3 regions of the Paenibacillus sp. FSL K6-1566 genome follow, and region 3 is predicted to be linked to each of the others. Evidence: riboswitches for the same ligand, from Rfam matches in the RefSeq annotation. Region 3 holds a riboswitch; each other region holds the start of a gene.
What was found. A riboswitch is a leader RNA that binds a small molecule or an ion and turns the genes downstream of it on or off. The one in region 3 is predicted to bind thiamine pyrophosphate.
Positions count from the first base shown of each region.

Region 1: it holds a riboswitch for thiamine pyrophosphate, as region 3 does, so the genes downstream of both, NST08_RS19615 (YkoF family thiamine/hydroxymethylpyrimidine-binding protein) here and NST08_RS24355 (ECF transporter S component) in region 3, are expected to answer to the same signal.
Region 2: it holds a riboswitch for thiamine pyrophosphate, as region 3 does, so the genes downstream of both, NST08_RS02620 (ABC transporter substrate-binding protein) here and NST08_RS24355 (ECF transporter S component) in region 3, are expected to answer to the same signal.

Region 1 covers NZ_JBBOSR010000001.1:4,452,429-4,459,045, forward strand. The annotation lists gene NST08_RS19605 (ABC transporter permease) at 1-273, opposite strand, end outside; gene NST08_RS19610 (nitroreductase family protein) at 806-1,408, shown strand; TPP riboswitch at 1,583-1,686, shown strand; gene NST08_RS19615 (YkoF family thiamine/hydroxymethylpyrimidine-binding protein) at 1,787-2,392, shown strand; gene NST08_RS19620 (sporulation protein YjcZ) at 2,467-2,565, opposite strand; gene NST08_RS19625 (nucleotidyltransferase domain-containing protein) at 2,682-3,380, opposite strand; gene NST08_RS19630 (class I SAM-dependent methyltransferase) at 3,520-4,242, shown strand; gene NST08_RS19635 (methyl-accepting chemotaxis protein) at 4,466-5,716, shown strand; gene NST08_RS19640 (NUDIX hydrolase) at 5,865-6,350, opposite strand; gene NST08_RS19645 (class I SAM-dependent methyltransferase) at 6,353-6,617, opposite strand, start outside.
Region 2 covers NZ_JBBOSR010000001.1:596,501-603,117, reverse strand. The annotation lists gene NST08_RS02635 (EAL domain-containing protein) at 1-8, opposite strand, end outside; gene NST08_RS02630 (GGDEF domain-containing protein) at 221-1,759, opposite strand; gene NST08_RS02625 (VOC family protein) at 2,062-2,445, shown strand; TPP riboswitch at 2,645-2,756, shown strand; gene NST08_RS02620 (ABC transporter substrate-binding protein) at 2,877-3,917, shown strand; gene NST08_RS02615 (thiamine-binding protein) at 4,021-4,314, shown strand; gene NST08_RS02610 (ABC transporter permease) at 4,311-5,066, shown strand; gene NST08_RS02605 (ABC transporter ATP-binding protein) at 5,254-6,084, shown strand; gene NST08_RS02600 (TatD family hydrolase) at 6,431-6,617, shown strand, end outside.
Region 3 covers NZ_JBBOSR010000001.1:5,460,740-5,467,356, forward strand. The annotation lists gene NST08_RS24345 (energy-coupling factor transporter transmembrane component T family protein) at 298-1,104, opposite strand; gene NST08_RS24350 (ABC transporter ATP-binding protein) at 1,101-2,897, opposite strand; gene NST08_RS24355 (ECF transporter S component) at 2,890-3,510, opposite strand; TPP riboswitch at 3,618-3,730, opposite strand; gene asd (archaetidylserine decarboxylase) at 3,899-4,744, shown strand; gene NST08_RS24365 (SDR family oxidoreductase) at 4,825-5,676, opposite strand; gene NST08_RS24370 (hypothetical protein) at 6,060-6,182, opposite strand; gene NST08_RS24375 (helix-turn-helix domain-containing protein) at 6,319-6,617, opposite strand, start outside.

The sequences.
Region 1 (6,617 bases), 1.0 Mb from region 3:
GAGAATTCCCAGTCTTGCGGAATCCATGGTTCCCGCCGTTGTCGGCGATACGAATTTGTTGCGGCTAAGCTGCTGCATGATCAATCCGCAGATACTCATGCTGACTCCCGCCAGAATTAGACTGACTAGACGCGGCAAGCGGCTGACGAGCATAATATGCTGTTGTTGTTCCGTCATGGAGAATAAGTCCAGCGGCGAAATATCCTTGACTCCGATAAATAAGGAGACGATGGAAAGCGCCACAACGGCTGCGGCTAAGTAAATGATCTTCATGGCTCTTCCTTCTATGCATATGTCTCTAAATCATTTCGTCAGCTCGTAATTCAGTTATCATTCTCATTGAGATTGATTATCAATTACGTTCTGATAAGCATTATATCACCCTCATTCTCAACCGACAAGTATAATTGAGAATCAAACTCAATTAAATTTTTAATCTTTGCATGATTTGTTCATCAATTGTTCATAATATGAAGCTTGGCAGAAATTAGCCGTTGTTGTCCTCAATCCTTCCATTGTTCTCCTCGCCCTCTCTTATAAATAGGAAATAAAAAATCCCTTCCCCTGTTTTAGCTCCCAATCACGGGGTATTTCATCTATAAATTCTCAATCACAGGGTTGACAATGACCAATGTGATATAATAACATACTAACGGAAGTATTATTTCTTACAATTAGTAAGTTGTTAAGGAATAATAATTCAACATATTTCAGCGATCACCTTAATGCATATTTGCTTGAATGATAGGACATCTTTTTATCAGGCGTATGCAATCCAAACCATGACTCAGGAGGGTTTATCAACATGTCTAAAGACTTCCTTACCGCACTTAAAAATCGCCGTTCCTACTATGCGATCAGCAAGGATTCCGTCATCTCCGATGAGCGTATCCAAGAAATCGTGAAAGATGCCGTGAAATACACGCCTTCTTCCTTCAACTCCCAAAGCGCACGCGCGGTCGTTCTGCTTGGTGAGCAGCATGACAAGCTGTGGAATATTACGGAAGGCATTCTGAAGGAAGTGGTGGGCGACGAGCAAGCATTCAAATCCACCGCTGAGAAAATGGCCTCTTTCCGCGCAGGCTATGGCACCGTGCTGTTCTTCGAGGACAACGATGTCATCGCAGGGCTTCAGCAAAACTTTGCGCTCTATGCCGACAACTTCCCGGTATGGGCGAATCAGTCGAACGGCATGCTTCAGCTCGTCGTTTGGACAATGCTGGAAGCCGAAGGACTTGGTGCTTCCCTGCAGCATTACAACCCGCTGATCGACGAAAAAGTAAAAGCTGAATGGAACATTCCTGAAAACTGGAAGCTGATTGCACAAATGCCATTCGGCAAGCCGGCTGCTGAGCCAGGGGACAAAGAATTTGCTCCGCTTGAAGATCGCGTGAAAGTTTACAAGTAAGCGAAACAAGACAAAGAGCCGCCATCAGGAAGCCTATTAAAGCTCCTCATGGCGGCTTTTTGCTGCGGTGCCATTGTTTTTTCGATGCCGAGACGTTACAATTACCAGGTAAGAAGCCGCCCTCTTTCGAAAGCTTGGACCGGCCGGAATCAAAGCAAAATTTCATATCTTGTGTTGCTGTACTAGGGGTGCCTTGTGCTGAGAAACGGCGGAACCGCCGTTAACCCTTACTACCCGATCTAGGTCATGCTAGCGTGGGGAAGTGTAGCGTTCATGTTTATGTTTTTTTCGCGTAGACATCGCCGCACTTATCCCTTAAGGTGCGGTTTTTTTGCGTTATTTTGCGTTCTCAAATTTATGCTGCAGGAGGAATCTACAATGAATGAGTTAGCATGCGGAACCAGCCGGATTGTTGGCTGCCGGTTCTCGGTATTTCCGATGACGGACCGCTTCGTCGAAGTGATTGTGGGGGCGTTGGAGTCTGTGCATACGGATAAGGTATGGATTCATACCGATGATGTCAGTACTTGTGTTCGCGGACGTGCCGAGCACGTATTTGACGTTACCCGTGCGATATTCGCCCATGCGGCAGCTTCCGGCGTACATACAGTCTTTAATGGGACCTACTCCATCGGCTGCCCAGGCGATACGGATGCGGATGTCTATATGTCTGAGGATTCCGGGGTGTTAAACAGCGAGCTTGGACCACACGCGGATATTGAAACCGCCTGCCAGTTCGCCTTGTATCCGCTCGGAACCGAGCATTATATGGATATTATCTACGGAGAAGTGCAGCGCGCCAAGGAAAAGGGAACCTTCGGGGGCAGCGTCCATTACGCAAGCCGTCTCGACGGAACGCTCACTCGCGTATTCGAATCCCTCGAGGATGCGTTCAAGCATGCCATCCAGACAGATACCAGCCACCTCGTGATGACCGCTGTCGTCTCCGCGCACAGTCCATCGCCAAAGCAGAATAGCGTATAATATGCACGCTTAAGCAGACAAGGACCCGGCGATATGCCGAGTCCTTGTGCTATCCACCGCGTATCCTTGATGAATTAAACCCAAGCAAGCGAGATGATTACGAGCAGGATAAAGAGAACCAGTATAATACCCGTTGATGTGCCCCAAACATCTCCACCATATGCTCCGCTCATGACGATCCCTCCTGGATTTATTGAAATACGTGATGTCATCACATATTAAGGTATGAGCCGGAAAGAACGACGGTCACGGCAGCTGTACCGCTTGTCTTTTCCCCCAGCCGATGGCCTTATTCTTCATATCCGACAAGCAGCTGGCCTCCGTAAGGGAGCAAAACCTGCTCGCACAGCTTCATGAGCTGATGCGATTGCCGGGTACGGTACATCGCCTCCAGCGCTTGCACCAACCGCTCGCTAAAATGCGGATCGAAGCCGGAGACCAGCCGGAACAGCGTCTTCCCTTCCCCCGTCCATTGCCGGTTCACCCTCAGGACAAACTCGCAGAGCAAAGTCGATATTTTTTGAACGGTAAACCAGGCTTCCCCGTCCCCTTTGGCCTGCTTAAGATCCATCATGTATTCGGTGATCATGTACCGGGCTGCGTCAATATCGGACATCGTTAATGGCAGCGGGCCGTAATCCAGATCAGCCTGGGCCTCCCCGCGAATGGCTTCCCCTTCCGGTAGCGAGCAGAGAACAACGCCTTCAGCCATGATCCGCTGCAACGTCGGATTCGCCGCAACGATGCCTGCGTCAAAATCTTCGCGATAGCCGGAGCTAGATAAAATAAACAGCTCTACGATCCAGCCGGCAGCTTCAATCGTCCTTCTCCTCAGCCCTTCGCCTTCTCTCTCTACAATGATCACGTCAAGGTCTGAGTGCTCGTTATGCTCTCCCCTGGAAGCACTGCCCCCCAGTACAGCCAGCAGACAATCCGGATATTGTTCCGACACGACCTTCCTTGCGGCCTGAATCGGCTCCATCTTCATGCGTATTTCCCCCAAACCGCTCATATCTTCAAAAAAAGGGCTCAAAATAGTAAATTCAGCGAAAACCCCAAACGTACCTCAATCATATGGTAAATAAACAAATATCCTTATGCAGATAACGAAAGTAGGGATCCATTCGATGAATTACATTAACATGCTGTCCAAATTAGGGATGGGCAGCGCCCACCCCGGGGGATTCGAGGCCACTCTGAGAATGCTGAATTCGTACCCTATCAGGCCGAGCAGCCGAATTCTGGAGGTTGGCTGCGGAACCGGCCGAACGGCCTGTCACCTAGCCGGCCTAGGCTACCAAGTGACGGCCATTGATCTGAATGAGCATATGATTACAAAAGCAAAAGCAAGAGCAGCGGCGATGGGCAGTGATGTGGAATTTCTTCAGGCAGACGTATGCTCGCTGCCTTTTCCGGACAATCAATTCGATGTCATTCTGGCCGAGTCGGTCACCGTCTTCACCGATACGTCGCGCTCCATTCCGGAATATTACCGCGTTCTGGATGCCGGCGGAATTTTAATGGACAGGGAGCTGATTCTGGATAAGAGCATGCCTGAACCGCAGCTCAACGAGCTGCTTGCCTTCTTCGGCATCCCCCGCCTCATGGACCGGGAGAAATGGCGCGATGCGCTGCTGGGCAGCGGCTTCAAGCAGGCCGAGGTGCTGGAATACAATCATTTCAACGAGAAGTTGAAGGAGGAACAGACACGCCATCTGGATGCCTATGAGCAGCGGGATAAAGGAATATTGCTCGACCTTGCACTCTGGGAGACGGTCTTCAAGCATGACCGCATGATTCTCGATAACACCGAATATTTGGCCTCCGCATTGTTCCGGGCAGAGAAATAGACAATCGTTGGAGCGGGTTTGTAGCGCATAAGCGTTCACAAATCCGCTCTCTTTTTCACGAGTTCTGTACGAGGATAACATTAGATCAGAATCTTCCGGGTTTCATTCAGGGTCTTTAGACTCACCTGATTGAAAATTTTGTAATTCCTTGTATCTACTTTTGTCGCACGATGATATAATCATGGTAAAAATATCCTATATAGCTTGAGGAGGATTCATTCGTATGGCATGGTTCAACAGACTCCCGATCGCTCAAAAAATCACAGCAGCCTGTTATCTCATTGCCGCCTTGTTCGCGCTTCCAATGCTGATCGCCTTTATACTCGTAGGCAAAGCGGTCATTGGTATCGTACTTGTTGCGGTGCTAATCGGACTCACTTATCCACTTTCCCGTGTCATTGAGAGAGCGCTTACGAGCACGTTCTCCGAAATCTCCAGCGTCTCCGCCAAAATTGCCAAAGGAGATTTTACCTTCCAGGTAGAAGAGATGGGCGGAATGAATGATCTCAGCAGAACCTTCAACAGCATGGTGGACAAGCTCCGCAAAATCCTTCAGGAAACCTCCGACATCACCCGCAGCGTCATGGCTTCAAGCCGGAATATATCAACGAAAAATCAGGAGCTTATCCAGGTCATGAACCAGGTATCGCTTTCTGCAGGAGAGCTGGCCGTCGGAGCAGGCGAAATATCGGAGGACGTGTCCGCAATGACCGACTCGATCAAGGAAATCGAGGAGAAGGTCGGCAATTACACCCACTCAACCCATGAAATGAACTCCCGGTCGATGGCAACTTTGCAGCTGGTGGAGCAAGGAAGAGAATCGGTATCCCGGCAATCGGCCGGCATGCTGCGAAATATCGAGGCAACGGCCAAAGTATCCGAATCCATTGATGCGCTCGCGCGAAACGCCAAAGGCATTACGAAAATTACCGAAACGATATCCGAGCTGGCCGATCAGACGAATCTGCTGTCATTAAACGCTTCAATCGAGGCGGCCCGTGCCGGCGAGCACGGCGCCGGCTTTGCCGTTGTAGCCCAGGAGGTTCGAAAGCTCGCGGAGGAATCGACCTCCTCCACGCGTGAAGTGTTCAATCTGGTTCGCAGCATTGAGGCAGACATTAAGCATGCGACCCAGAACATTAAGATCAATGAGGATGTCGTGCGCCAACAAACGGAGCTGATCCGGGAAGCCGAGGAAGTCTTCATGCAGATCGTAAGCAGCGTGCAGTACATCACCGAGCAGATTGCCGCCTTCTCCAAGGAAAGCGAGTCCATGCTGGAGAGCGCGCAGAGCATATCCGCCGCCATTCAGAACATTTCGGCCATTACCCAGCAGTCCGCAGCAGGGACGGAGCAGGTATCCGCCTCCATGAACGAGGGGATTACCTCAATCAAGAAGATGGCCGAAGAAGCAGAGGCAATGAACAACGCTGTCTTCCAGCTGCAGAAGACGATCAATATTTTCAAATTCTAGCTGAATTACATACAGAAGCAGGCCTGAATCGGCTTCACTCCGATTCGGGCCTGCTTTTTGCATTTCACGATGCTCCTCCTGGTTCGATGATCCTGGATCGCGGAAGCCGTATTTTACGTTTCACAAGAAAATACTTTGGAAAAACCAATTATTCCTCGCTCATGTGCGGCTTGAGATCATTCTTCGTGATCCGCTTATCGTCCTCGCCCATGATCTGTTCAGCCATCATCTCCGCAAACGGCGTCAGCGGCAGCCCGCTCAGCTGCTCCAGCGGAATCCATGCCGCGCCTAACGAATCCTCGCCGTCCCCTTCCGATTTCAAACCTGCCGGCTCATCCGCCAGCTGAACATCATAGATGATCCCGATATGATGGAGCTCCTCCAGCCTGTTCTCATCATATTGATAGATCATCGTATAGGAGACCGCAGTCCGAATCGTTCCCTGGACGGACGATAGGCCTGTCTCCTCCAGAAATTCACGCTGCAGCGTTCGCTCGGGCTCTTCTCCGAACTCGACCGATCCGCCGGGCAGATCCCATTTCCCCCGATGAGGACCCCGGGCTTTCTGAACCAGCAATAGGCGCTGACTGCGAATCAATACGCCATAAATGCCGAGATGGGTATATTTCTCCAAACTTACCGCGCTCCTTTTCGTGCAGTGAAGGTAATCCATTCGCCGCAAAACATTATATCCCTGCCGTCGTGGACCTCGGGAATTTCCTGATGGACCTGCCGCTCACATAGGATCTCCCAATCGGCATATAAACGATGCAGGATCGAGAAGGCGCGTTCCGTTGGAAGATTCAGTTCGATCAAGCCCTCCTGCTCCTTGCCCGTCTCCACATCTATTTCCTTTACATTCGTGTTGATCATGATGCAGTGGATACCAAGGGGAGCGGTG
Region 2 (6,617 bases), 4.9 Mb from region 3:
CAAATCATGTTCGTCCTCCTTGGCAAGCAAGCTCTCACTATGCTTTATCGGCATTTAGAATATGATTTCTTTGCATTTTATGGATTTCTATCAAACTTATGACCTAATTTTACTGCAAATGCGTAATATCTATGTTAAAGCGACTCTTGATATAGCAAAAATCGACAAGAATTGCCGATAACAACTGACTTTCGACGATCCGACAAAGGAATCGCACCTTTTAATCCGCTTTCTTATGAAGAAGCTGCAGCAGCATGGTCTGCTCTACGTCAAAATGCCACCGGGCATGCCGCTCCTTCGCCGCATACATCGCCGTATCCGCACGGCCGATCAGCTCCTGGTCATCCTTGGCATGATCGGGGTAAACCGCAATCCCGATGCTCGGCGAGGTGTAAATTTCGGTTCCTTCCAGCTCATAGGGCTCGCTCAGCAGCGTCCAGATATCCTCCGCCATCCAGATCAGCTCCTGATCCTCTCCGGCCGGATACAGCATAACCGTAAATTCATCGCCGCCGAGCCGGGATACGATTACGCCCTTTGACTCCAGCGAATGGAGGCGCTGCGCCACCTTCTGGATCAGCAAATCCCCCGCACGGTGCCCATACTTGTCATTCACGCGCTTAAAACGGTTCAAGTCCATATACAGCAGTCCGACACGGAAACCGGCCCGATCTGCTTCGCCCAAAGCTTCCGAAAGCCTGGCGTTAAAATAACGACGGTTATACAGGCCCGTCAAATCGTCGCGGTGCGCGAGCGATTCACTCTTCTGCAGGCTGACATGCAGCCTTTCGAACAAGCGGTCATTCTCGACCTGAATCAGGATTTGCCTGATCAAAATGAGAATGAAGCAGAGGGTCAAGCCGGTAAATAGACCGCTCCATCCCCCGAACCGATGGGCCATCAGGGCAAACATTCCGCCAAGGACGCTGTAGGGCAGCAAATATCGTACGATCAAGGTTCCTGCCGGCCACGGCTTCTTCTCGGATAGGGATCTCCTCCCCCTTCGAGGCAGCGTTTGTCCACCCGCAAAGCCGATAAAGCATGCAGAGAGGGTGTGCAGCGGATATACATATAGGCCAGCTCCGATGTTCATGAAACTATCAAGAAAGATCCGAAGGACATCCCCGAGCGCAAATGCGCTTCCACCAAGGCACAGGAAGATGACCGCCCGCTTGTGCAGCTGCTTAGTGTTAAAATACACGACCAGCGTAAAGAACATCAGTACGATTCCGCACAGCGGATAGAGCATCGCTCCTCCGGCCGACCTCCAGACGGTATCCGTCCCGCTCTCCATCTCCGGCTTAATGAGATACTCCCACCCCACCGTCATCAAGGTAATCGCAACAATGATGATGTCCAGGGTAAACCGAGCGCCCCGCAGCGGACCCTGCACTCGTCTGAACAGGTAAATCAGGGCACCGGCGAACAATAGAGCTTCCAAGCTCCAGAACAGTTCCGCCAGCCGGATGGATCCGCCAAACACCCCTCCAATCCATTCATCACCCGCATACAGGATGCGCCCTATTGCATCGCCGGCCAATCCGGCTGCAATCAGAAGCCAAAATCTGCGAAGATGGCCTTGCTCATACCGACTGCCAATCACCCCGATCAAATACGCGAATGCGGCTATCGGAGCCATAATGGCTAAGATGCGGTGAAGCAATAAAGCGTCCGGCATCCACAGGGCCAATATCCATTGGATCAATGCGTATCCAATCGCGAGCCGAATATATATGGAATCGGATGGACCCGGGCTCATTCATATCCCTCCCTGAAACAAAAGGTAGGCTTGGTCATTCATGATGAATAGGTCTTTCGAATTAAAGCGTTTCCATATCCAATCATACTTTTAGCCCGAGGAAAAGTAAAGAAAGAAGCGCCCAACAACTGGATATTTATAGGCATATAGGCCGCGTAGAATCGTTATTTGCGGAATTGTCCCGGGATTGTAGTCACTCAATCCCCACTTGACACATGGGGTTTATGTAGTATTATTCTTTCATATCAACGTATCTTTGGTTTTATATCCTAGCATAGTTTCATGGAAGGGGTTCTTGTAAAATGGGACAAAGACGATTGGACCATGTAGGCATTGTCGTAAGGGATCTGGAAGCAACGATCGCTTTCTATACGAAGGTGGTCGGCCTTGAGCTCAAGGACCGTCTGACGCACACGAACGGTGTCATCCAGCTGGCTTTCCTCGGCTTTAACGGCAGCGATGAAACCGAGGTCGAGCTGATTCAAGGATACAGCGACTCCCTTCCTGCGGAGGGAACGGTGCATCACTTTGCCGTCAGCACGGACGACATTGAAGCGGAATATGCACGGGTGAAAGAGCTGGACGTTCCGCATCTGGATGAGGAAATCGTCACGCTGCCCAACGGCTACCGCTATTTCTTCGTGCACGGTCCGGAAGGCGAATGGATTGAATTTTTCCAGCGCTAACAGGCCAGGTCTAAGGTTGCCCGCCCGCATATAGAGACTCCTATGGGTCGCCTGGATCATTCGGGTCTTCCATGCCTGGACAGCCACTCACCCCGGCGACCTATACGAACGTAGAAAATCGCCTTCAGGCATGGGGCGTTCCCGTACTGGACAGGTGCTTCCGGTAGGTCTATAATAACGGAAGTATAACCCGTAACTTCATAAATACCGGGGGAGCTGGAATCGGCCGGCTGAGAGTGTATCCCATAGAGATACTGACCCTTATACCTGATCTGGGTAATGCCAGCGTAGGAAGCCATAGGATTGCGGCTGTTCATAAGCCGTAGTATATACTTACGCCGTCATGCGCTCCGATACGATCGGGGCGTTTTTTGTTGTTGTTATGAAGTTAATACGGAAAATGGAAGACATATAAGGAGAGGAGAAACACGATGAAACAACGTACATGGCTCTCTCTGCTGCTAGCCTGCGTCCTGCTTCTGGTCGCTTCCGGCTGCGGGGCAAGCGGCCAGAACGGCGGAAGCGCGCCCGGCAAGCAAGAGACTGCCGGAGAAGGAGAACAGCCGGCCAAGCTCCGCGATGTCCAATTGATGCTGGACTGGTCGGCGAACACGAACCACACCGGATTATATGCAGCCAAGGAGCTCGGATATTATGAGGAGGAAGGGCTGAACGTGCAAATCGTACAGCCGGGCTCCGGGGGAACCGATGCGATGGTCGCTTCCGGCAACGTACCGTTCGGCATCAGCTATCAGGAGGGCGTAACGCTCGCCCGGACACAGGGGCTGCCGCTGGTTTCGATCGCAGCCATCATTCAGCATAATACGTCCGGATTCGCTGCACCGAAGGATCGGGGCATCAAGAAGGCCTCCGATTTTGAAGGAAAATCCTACGGAGGCTGGGGCTCTCCGATTGAGGAAGCCGTCATGAAATCGATCATGGAGATCGATGGAGCCGATGTGAACAAGGTCAACATCGTGAACATCGGAGACGCCGATTATTTTACGGCGGTTAAGCGGGATATTGATTTCGCCTGGATCTACTATGCCTGGACAGGCATTGAAGCCCAGCTTCGCGGCGAGCCGCTGGACATGATCTACGTGAAGGATTATTCCGAACAGCTGGATTATTATACGCCGGTCATCGTAACGAACGAGAAGCTGATCGCGGATGACCCGGAGCTTGTCAAAGCGTTCATGCGCGCAACGTCCAAAGGCTATCAATATGCGATAGACCATCCGGAAGATGCCGCGGCACTGCTGTCGAAGGCAGTTCCCGACCTGGATGCCGAGCTGGTGCTGGAAAGCCAGAAGTGGCTCAGCCCGCGCTATCAAGATGACGCGCCGCGCTGGGGCGAGCAGAAGGCCGAGGTTTGGTCCGGATATGCCGACTGGATGTTTGAGCGCAAGCTGCTGGAGAAGGAATTGGACGCGGAGCGCGCGTTTACGAATGAGTTTTTGCCTGACAAATAGGAGAAGCACTCCCCGCAGCATTGCAATGCTGCTTCGCGGCTCATCGGCATGAGGCTTAACGGCCGTGCAAATGAGAACCCATATACGAAAGGACGATTGACTCATGGCGAATACACTGCTGAGCATTCAAGTCATTCCGCGTACGCCGGACGGCGGAGACAGCATCCCTTATGTGGATGAAGCCATTAAGGTAATCCAGGATTCCGGCGTCAAATACGAGGTCCATGCTTTGGAAACAACGATGGAAGGCGAGCTGTCCGAGCTGCTCCGCATCGTGGAGCGAATGCATGATGCGCTGGTGAAAGCCGGGAGTCCGAGCATCATCTCCCAAGTCAAAATCGCACATCATCCGCAGGGCATCAGCATGGATAAGCTCACGGAGAAATACCGTCCATGAAAAGCTGGTGGAGCTCGATATGGCCGCCCGTCGTGGCGGTCCTCTTCTTTTTGATCGTGTGGCAGGCTGCGGTCTGGATGTTCGATATCGAGAAATTCATTCTGCCTGCGCCGACGGCTATCGGGCATGAAGCCATCACCGGGGCGTCGGGACTTATGGAACACACCTGGGCTACCCTAAAGTTAACCGTGATCGGATTTGCCATCGGAACCGGTATCGGACTCCTGCTCTCTTTGGCTCTGCACAGGGTCCCTTTTCTCAAAACAGCCCTTTATCCGCTTCTCATCTTAAGCCAGAACGTGCCGACCATCGCCTTGGCCCCGCTCCTCATGATCTGGTTCGGGTTCGGCATGCTGCCGAAGGTCATCGTCATTACGCTCGTTTGCTTCTTCCCCGTAGCCGTAGCGGCCCTCGACGGGCTGGCACGGACCGACCGCACGATGATGAATTATATGCAGATGACGGGAGCCACGCCGTGGCAAATCTTCACCAAGCTGGAGCTTCCGCACGCGCTGCCATCCATCTTCTCCGGGATTCGGATCGCGGCCACGTATTCGGTCATGGGGGCGGTCATCGGGGAATGGATCGGGTCTGACCGGGGAATCGGCTATTATATGATGCTGCAAAAATCCGGGTACCGGACCGATCGCGTATTCGTGGCCATTCTGGTTATCGTGCTGCTCAGCCTGCTCATGGTAGGCGTTATCACCCTGCTGGAGAAACGGCTGATCCGCTGGAACCGGAAGCATTGATTGGCATGGCTTGGCCATATAGATGCTCTCTGCTTCATGAGTTGAACGATTGAACCGGGAGGCGGGGCAAATACATGCAGGGTTCCTCTTGCATCGCGGCTGCTCCCAGCTTTAAATGGTTCTTTCATATTCAGATTACAGATAAGGTTGAAATCAGGGATCTTAATAAAGAAGGGAGGCTGCCCATATGACGCAGCAAGCGCCTGATTCCGTCTTGAATTCGACCGGCGGCGCAGCCGCTCCCCCCGCTCCTGCCCTGGAGGTCCGGGGGATTCGCAAGGTGTTCCGCGAGCGGCGCAGTGAAGTGCATGTGCTGGAGGAGCTGTCGCTTAAGGTGCTTCCCGGGGAATTCGTATCGATCATCGGCCCTTCCGGCAGCGGAAAAAGCACGCTCTTTCACATCATCGGCGGATTGATTGCGCCTGATGCCGGTCAGGTCCTCATGGAGGGACTGGAGGTCACCGGGGAGAAGGGCCGCATCGCTTATATGCCGCAGCAGCCGGCCTTGTTCCCGTGGCGGACGATTGAGGACAACGTCCTGCTGCCGGAGGAGCTCCGGGGGACCTCTAAAGCTTCCGCTCGCGCCCATGCCCGCGCTTGGATGGAACGGGCCGGGCTTGGCGGCTTCGAGCAGGCTTATCCGCATACCCTATCAGGCGGGATGCAGCAGCGCGCGGCATTTCTGCGGGCGCTCATGAGCCCGCAGGAGGTCATGTGCCTCGATGAGCCGTTCAGCGCGCTCGATGCCCTGACCCGAAGCGACATGCAGCGCTGGCTGCTCGATATATGGGAGGACACGCGGCGCTCGGTGCTGATGATCACCCATCATATTGAGGAGGCGCTGCTGCTCTCGGACAGCATCTATATTCTGTCCGCGCGTCCCGGCTCGGTTCTGAAACGGGTCGAGGTTCCGTTCACCCGTCCTCGCCGGGAGGATCTGCTGCTGGATCCGTCCTTCATCGAGCTGAAATCCGAGATTTCAGCCGTGCTGCGGCAGGAGCAGCAGAAACGCAATTGACTAGCAGGGACTGCTATCAGGACGCTGACTTGCTATGCTTCCGGCTGCATTCAAGATGCTGACTTGTTATGTTCCAGCCGCTGTCAGGTGCAGATTTGTTATGCTTCAGCCGATTGTAGGAAATGTTAACTTGCCATTCCTCTTGAAGCTGCTGTATGCTGCATAACAATTTCATTTGATGCGGATTATAGATTCCATTCCTCAGACGGAACAGCCGGCTGCATGCATAAGCAAGCGGCCGGCTGTTATAGGTTCCGGCACGGAGCCGGATAAGTAAAGAATAGCTTCTATATAATATATGTAGAGACAAACTGTAAGAACATTGGATACGAAAGGAGGGCTCATTATGGCATCCGGAACAGCTTCAACCTCATTACCGCTTGAACCGTATGATCGAGTGGATATCCCGCTCATCGATACGCATATCCATCTCGACAGCTATTCGCTTGCCGATCAGGAGAGCATCGCCTCGGCGCTCGCGATGGGAAACGTCCAATACATCATCACCGTGTCCATGAATCTGCCCTCTTGCA
Region 3 (6,617 bases):
TTGTCGTTTCTGTTCTTGTCGCCTCAAAACCGTACGTTGTCGTTTTTGTTCTTGTCACATCAGAGAGTGCTGTTCTGTGTTGTTGGCACCTCAAATGGGTGCAGCGTCCAAGCGGAACGCATACCGATCCAGGTATGTACGGTTGGTACCAATAGTAACTACTCGGTACCAACCGTATTATATACCATTCGAACGAAAAATCCATCTCTTTTTTCACTGGTCCCATGCAGCGCCAGCCAAACGCAAAAAGGGCATCTTACGCGAAATTACGAGCTTTCACGCAAAATGCCCTCGAATTTAATCAAAGCGCACATCCCCGATGCCGAACCATGGAAAATGCCCCGCAGCCGCATAAGCGCCATATGCTGCGGCCGCTAAAAGTGCGATGGTGAGCAGATCATAGCGGGAGTAGCGCGAAGGGTAAAAATAAGTTCTGCGCCGTCCCCGGTCACCGTCAAACCGCTTGGCTTCCATCGCCGCAGCAACCCGGTGCGCCCGGCGGATGCTCTGTGCCAGAAGCGGCACCACATACATCCCTGCCCGGTTCACCGCCCCGCGGACACCGCGGATCGGGACCACTCCCCGCACCTTCAGCGCTTGCCGGCGGATTACATATTCCTCCCACACCATCGGCAGAAGACGGATGGATGCCATGAAGCTGTAGGCATACTTGGGAGCAAGCTTCAGCTTTTGCATCAGGCTGTAGAACAAATCGACCGACGACGTTGTCGTCACCAGCAGAAGACCTTCACAGGCAAAAGCGATGCCTTTAAACCCCAGATGCAATCCACGATAAAAGCTTTCCTCCGATACCTTGAACAGCCCCCATTCCCACCAAACCGTGTCTCCCTTCCCGAACAGCATCATGGAGGATGAGGAAGAGATGAACGCGAGCAGAAACGGAATGAAGAACAGCAGCATCTTCCATGTGCGGACACCGGACAGCGCCAGGAGACATAGCATAAAGATCAGCGCCTGATACGCCACAAAGTCAATGTCATGCGTCAGCACCGTCATCAGGAACAGGGAGCAGACGAGAAACAGCTTCACCACCGGATTTGCCCGGTGCAGCCACGTGATGCGGACCGGATTCCATATATTCATGACCTCACCTCCGCGTACGGTCTGCCTGAAGATTCCTTGTTGTCCTCACGGGCGCCAAATTCCTTGGCTTCGTCCTCCGCCCTCATTGGCGGATAACCGTTCTCCTGGAAGCCAGGAGCTCTCCTTGCCGTCAGCCTGGGCGATGCCATGCAGGTAGCCAGCTGCCCTTGACGGATCTCCCAAATATGGGTGGCCGCCTGCTCGGCGATTCGCATCTCGTGGGTAACCATCACGATCGCCGTCCCGGCCTGGCGCAGCCGTTCGCACATCTTAAGAATCGCAAAGGTATTCCGTGCATCCTGGCCAAACGTAGGCTCATCCAGCAGCAGCACCGCCGGCTGTCTGGCCATGGCTGTGGCCACGCTGAGGCGGCGTTTCTGGCCCGTGGATAGCTGGTATGGATGCCGGCTCTCCTTGCCGTCTAGTCCGAATCGCTCCAGCGTCCGGCGGGCCTGCTCAGCCGCCTCATCCGCGGACATGCCGTCCACCAGCAAGGAGTACGCCACCTCATCCGTAACGCGCTCCGTCACGAATTGCAGCTCGGGATTCTGAAATACGAATCCGATTCGGCGGAGCATTCGCTCCCTTTGTTTGCGGTTTCGTCTTCCTTTCCCTAACGGAACCTCCTCCCCGCTGAGGCGGTACGTGCCTTCCGCATTCAGCAGCCCCATCAGGCTCAGAAGCAGCGAGCTCTTCCCCGCTCCGTTCGGCCCCACAATCGCAATAAAATCGCCCGGATACACCTCCGCCCCTTGGACGGTAATAACGGCTTTGTCCCAACGCTTGCCTGAGAACTGGGCCAGCTGAACGGCAGGCTTGATCTGTTCTGCCGACGTAAAGTCCGTTCCGGTAAGCCGTCCGGACTCCTCAACGGAATGGAGCCGCTCCCGGTTCTGTAGCTGAGCGGCTTTTCCCGAATCCCGGGCGAAGGAGTCATCCTGGCGGGATCCGCCGGAGGATACCCCGAGCGGTGCAAATACCTCCCTGCCGGATAGGGACTGCGCATAGTCGTCCCATACGCCGGGATACCAGATGCCGAATTCCTTCAGCTCCCGTGAATAGCGGGCGAATACGTCGGCCGGCGTGCCTTCACCCAGAATCGTCCCATCCGGGCCAAAAAGCACGACCCGGTCTGCATATTCAGCCATCTCCTCAATCCGGTGCTCCACAATGATCAAGGTGCGCCCTGCGGACACGGCCTTCACCGCCGTCCAGATTTGTTCGCGGCCCTCGGGATCGAGCAGCGCCGACGGCTCATCCAGCAGCAGCACCTCCGGCTCCAGCAATAGGGCAGAAGCCAGGGCAAGACGCTGCTTCATCCCTTGCGATAAATGCGCGATTTTGACATGGAGCGACTCCAGCTCCAAGCCGACGGCTTGCAGCGCTGCCTGCATCCGCTCTTCCATCTGCTCCCGTGGAACGCATTGGTTTTCAAGGACGAATGCCAGCTCCTCGTCGACGAACGGCATGCAGAACTGGGTGTCCGGATCCTGGAACACATATCCCCAGGAAACGGGAAGCTTCTGCGCCTCGCATTTCATCGGCACCTCCGTCGCCCGGGGAATCATCCCGCTCAGCACCTGAAGAAGCGTCGATTTGCCGCAGCCGCTTGGACCCAGCAGCAGCACCTTTTCTCCGCGGGCGGCGGAGAACGAAAGATCTTTGAACATCAGCCGCTCCTCGCCCGGGTATTTAAGGCGCAGCCCTTCTACATAAAGCGCCGGTTCCGCCTGGAGATCATTAGGCGCATCCACCGTGTTTCCGAGGTGTACGCCCGTTTGCATTTTAGACATGGCGCGAATCGTCCAGCGCCTCATAGTCTTTTTGCGATGCCGGGCGCAGCAGGGAGGTTACGCCGGTACGCTCCAGCGCTTTGGCGAGGATGAGCATCAGGAGGCCTGCAATGACGGCGCCGCTGAAGATCCGCATGCCGTATTTCGCCAGAAACATCCAGGTCTGTAGATCGTCCGTGTAGCTGTAGAAGAAATCAAGCAGCATCGAGCCGACGGCGGCAGCAGCCCCCGCCAGAGCCACCGTGAAGGCGGAAGAGCTGCGGTAACGGGTTGCGGCAAATACGAGCTCGGCACCCAAGCCTTGAATCAAGCCGTACATCAGCAGCGTAAGCCCCCACCCGCTGCCGAACAGCACTTCGACATGCGCGGCCGCAACCTCTGCAATGATCGCCACGCCAGGTTTCCGGATCAGCAGATAGGCCAGCGTCGCCGCGGCGAACCACATGCCGTACAGCAATTCGTCCGCTTCGAAAAAGAGCGGCTTCAGCAGGTTGTATACCGATCCCCAAAAGTGATACACCACGCCCAGCACCAGCGATACAAGCACCGTCACCAAAATATCGCTCAGTCTAAGCCCTTTTCTGGGTTGAGCCCCCATTATGCCTTGCCTCATCGTTTCCATCGTACAACTTCCCCTCTCCATCGCTATTTTTTGAAATGAAAAAAAAACACAACAAAAAACCGTCTGGAAAACGCGCAGACGGAAATTAGGCCCTAGTATAAGCAGGGGCGGATATTCTCTACGCTGGCATTACCCAGTTCAGATTAACGGTCAACAGCGGATAGCAGCTGCAATCTCAGCCTGATTCACTCAAGCACCCGTATTCCCTATTCGGTTTTATGTTAACTTTAAAATACACAGCCTTTCCTGATTTGGCAAGGGTCTTTTTTTTCTTCAAGGTACGTTTGTTGATTTCCAGCCGATTCTATGTCAATATCAGAATGATTGCTTTTCAAGCATCATCGATAGCTTAGGTCTTTGCACAAAAAAGGAGAATAACATGGCCAAACGATTGCTGCGTCTGATGACTGAGCTCTCCTCCCGTAAGTGGTTGTCCCATTTGGTGGGGCAGTTCTCCCACAGCCGGTTGAGCCGTCATCTGATCCCTGCATTTATTCGAATATATCAAATACCGGCGCATGAAGCGGAGAAAGAGCTGCATGAATACCGCTCGCTCAATGAATTCTTCTCCCGCCGGTTAAAGCTCGGCCTGCGGGCCATAGATACGACCGCTGATGCAATGGTGAGCCCGGTTGATGCGACGATTACCGCCATGGGCACCATCGATACCGGCACCATCCTGAACGTCAAGGGACAGGATTACACCATTGAAGAGCTGCTTGCGCAGTCTCCAAGGTTCGAGAATTATGTGAACGGTTATGCGTTCGTCTTATATTTAAGCCCGACGGATTACCATCGCATTCACGCCCCCGTTACCGGCGTGCAGATCGAGCGGGAGCACCTCAAGGGCAAGGTGTATCCCGTCAACGAGTTTGCCATGACCCATATCCGGTCGGTGCTTAGCCGCAACGAAAGGCTCATTACCTATATCAAGCATGATTTCGGTGAGGTTGCCGTGGTCAAGGTCGGAGCATTGAACGTAAGCAGCATCCGTTATGCCGACGAGAGCGTGACGAAATGGCAGATCGGGGACGAGCTGGCCTACTTCGAATTCGGCTCAACCGTTGTGCTGTTGACCGAGAGCGGCACCTTTACCCCCCGGGGAGATCTCGCTCTCGGGACGACGGTTAAAATGGGCGAGCTGCTCGGCATCCTCCATCCGCCCGCAGACAAGAAGCAGAAGCGGGATGCGTGCTTGGAGCAGGAGCTGTGTATGGAAAAATAAAGAACGTCCTTGCGGATGCCTTCATTCATGACCGCAATGACTCCCGTTGCGTCCCTATCGAACAAGGGCAATGTTAGACCTTATTCTCTTCCCAATAGCCGGACGATCAGCCGCTGAAAGAAGCGGTCGGGCAGCCATGCCTTGATCCGCCCGGTCAGCCGGGTGCTGCGGGGAAGCCGGTACCGGAAGCTCGGATGCTTCATACCGGCGATTCGAGCCACCAACCTTGCAACCTCGAGCGGATCCCCGCTCTTTTTGGCGGTCCGTTCGGAGTATGCCAATACCCGCTTCAGCATCCCGCTGTATGGCGAACCCTCCCTCACCTTCAACTCCCCGAAGCTCTTCCCCCAGATCGGCGTGCCGTAAGCGCCGGGCTGCACCAGCACCACATCGATGCCTAGAGGCATCAATTCCATGGCGAGACTTTCGCCAAGGCCTTCAACGGCAAATTTGGAAGCGGCGTACGGGCCGTAGCCCGGAAAGCCGACAACGCCGCTGATGCTGCTGATCAGAATCATTTTGGATTTACCCGTCCGCCGCATCAACGGCAGCATGCTTTGCGTCACGGAGACGGTTCCGATCACATTGGTCTCGAGCTGTCGTCTCCACTCGCTAAGCGGCACCTCTTCCACGAATCCGCCGACCGCGATGCCTGCGTTATTCACCAGCACATCCAGGCGCCCGAGCTCCTGCTCCACGGAGCGTGCAGCTGCCTGTACCTGCTCTTCGCTGCAAATATCCAGCTCGATCACGCGAATCCGCTCGGCCACACCGAACTTCGCCGCCTGCTGCAGGAGCTCCCCGGCTGCCTCCGGCCTTCGCATCCCGGCTGCGACATCATACCCGCCTTTCGCCAGCTCGATGCTGATCAGCAGTCCGAAGCCGCTGGATGCGCCTGTCACCAGGGCTGTCTTTTGATTCGCCGCTTTCATAAACTCCATCCCCCCAGCTTTCTCAATCATGCAGTCGCCAGTTCCCTGCTTGGCCTTATACCTTGCCGCAACTCGAAAACCTCTTATAAACCGCTTCCGAATATCCGTAAACTGATCATACACGGGGTCGGTCCCAAGCTCAATCGTGAAACTTAGAGCTCGAGCATAAAGCCAAGGGGCATCACGCAAGTCCCATGTAAAAAGAGAGCCCTCCCGGACTCCCTTTTACGTTTAACTTATAAAATAATTCCAACATGGTGCTTCTCACCAACCAGGTATGTACAAGGCACTTGAAGATCACCCGGCTGGGCTGCTAGCTTCGGATCATCGTATATAAAATCGGGGTCACGCCTGTTATCCCCGGACAAAATACTCAGGCTCCATCAAAACCATACATCAAGATGCCCTTGGTTTATGGTCGACTTCATGCGGCGCAGCCGATTTCGAAAAATACTGCCGCCGCCGCGACTGAAAAACCGCCCGCGCACCCGTCTTCTTGGGCTCATTCCCGTACACCCCCTTTCAAAGCTCACTTGCTCTCTATATACCGTAAGCGAGGATTACCCTAAATTGCTTACGTTGAAACCCCGAGGCCCCTTCCGCTTCGCGAAGAGCATGCGTGAACGGTAGGGAGAGGGGGAATCACCTGATTTCGGACGGACTCTTTCCGGTATACTGCTTGAATTGCCGGCTGAAAAAGAAAATGTCGCGATACCCGAGGGCGTCGGCCACTTCCGTGACATTCATTCCCTGGTGCACCAGCAGATGCTGCGCCCGCTCGATCCGCATCTGGATAATATAGGATTGGACCGGCGTACCGATCAGCTCCTTGAATTTGATCGAGAAATAACGCGGGGACAGTCCGGCTCTTGCCGCCAAATCCTCCACGCGATGCGGAATCCCCGGGTGCTGGCGCACATAGTTGGCGATTTCGTGGATCG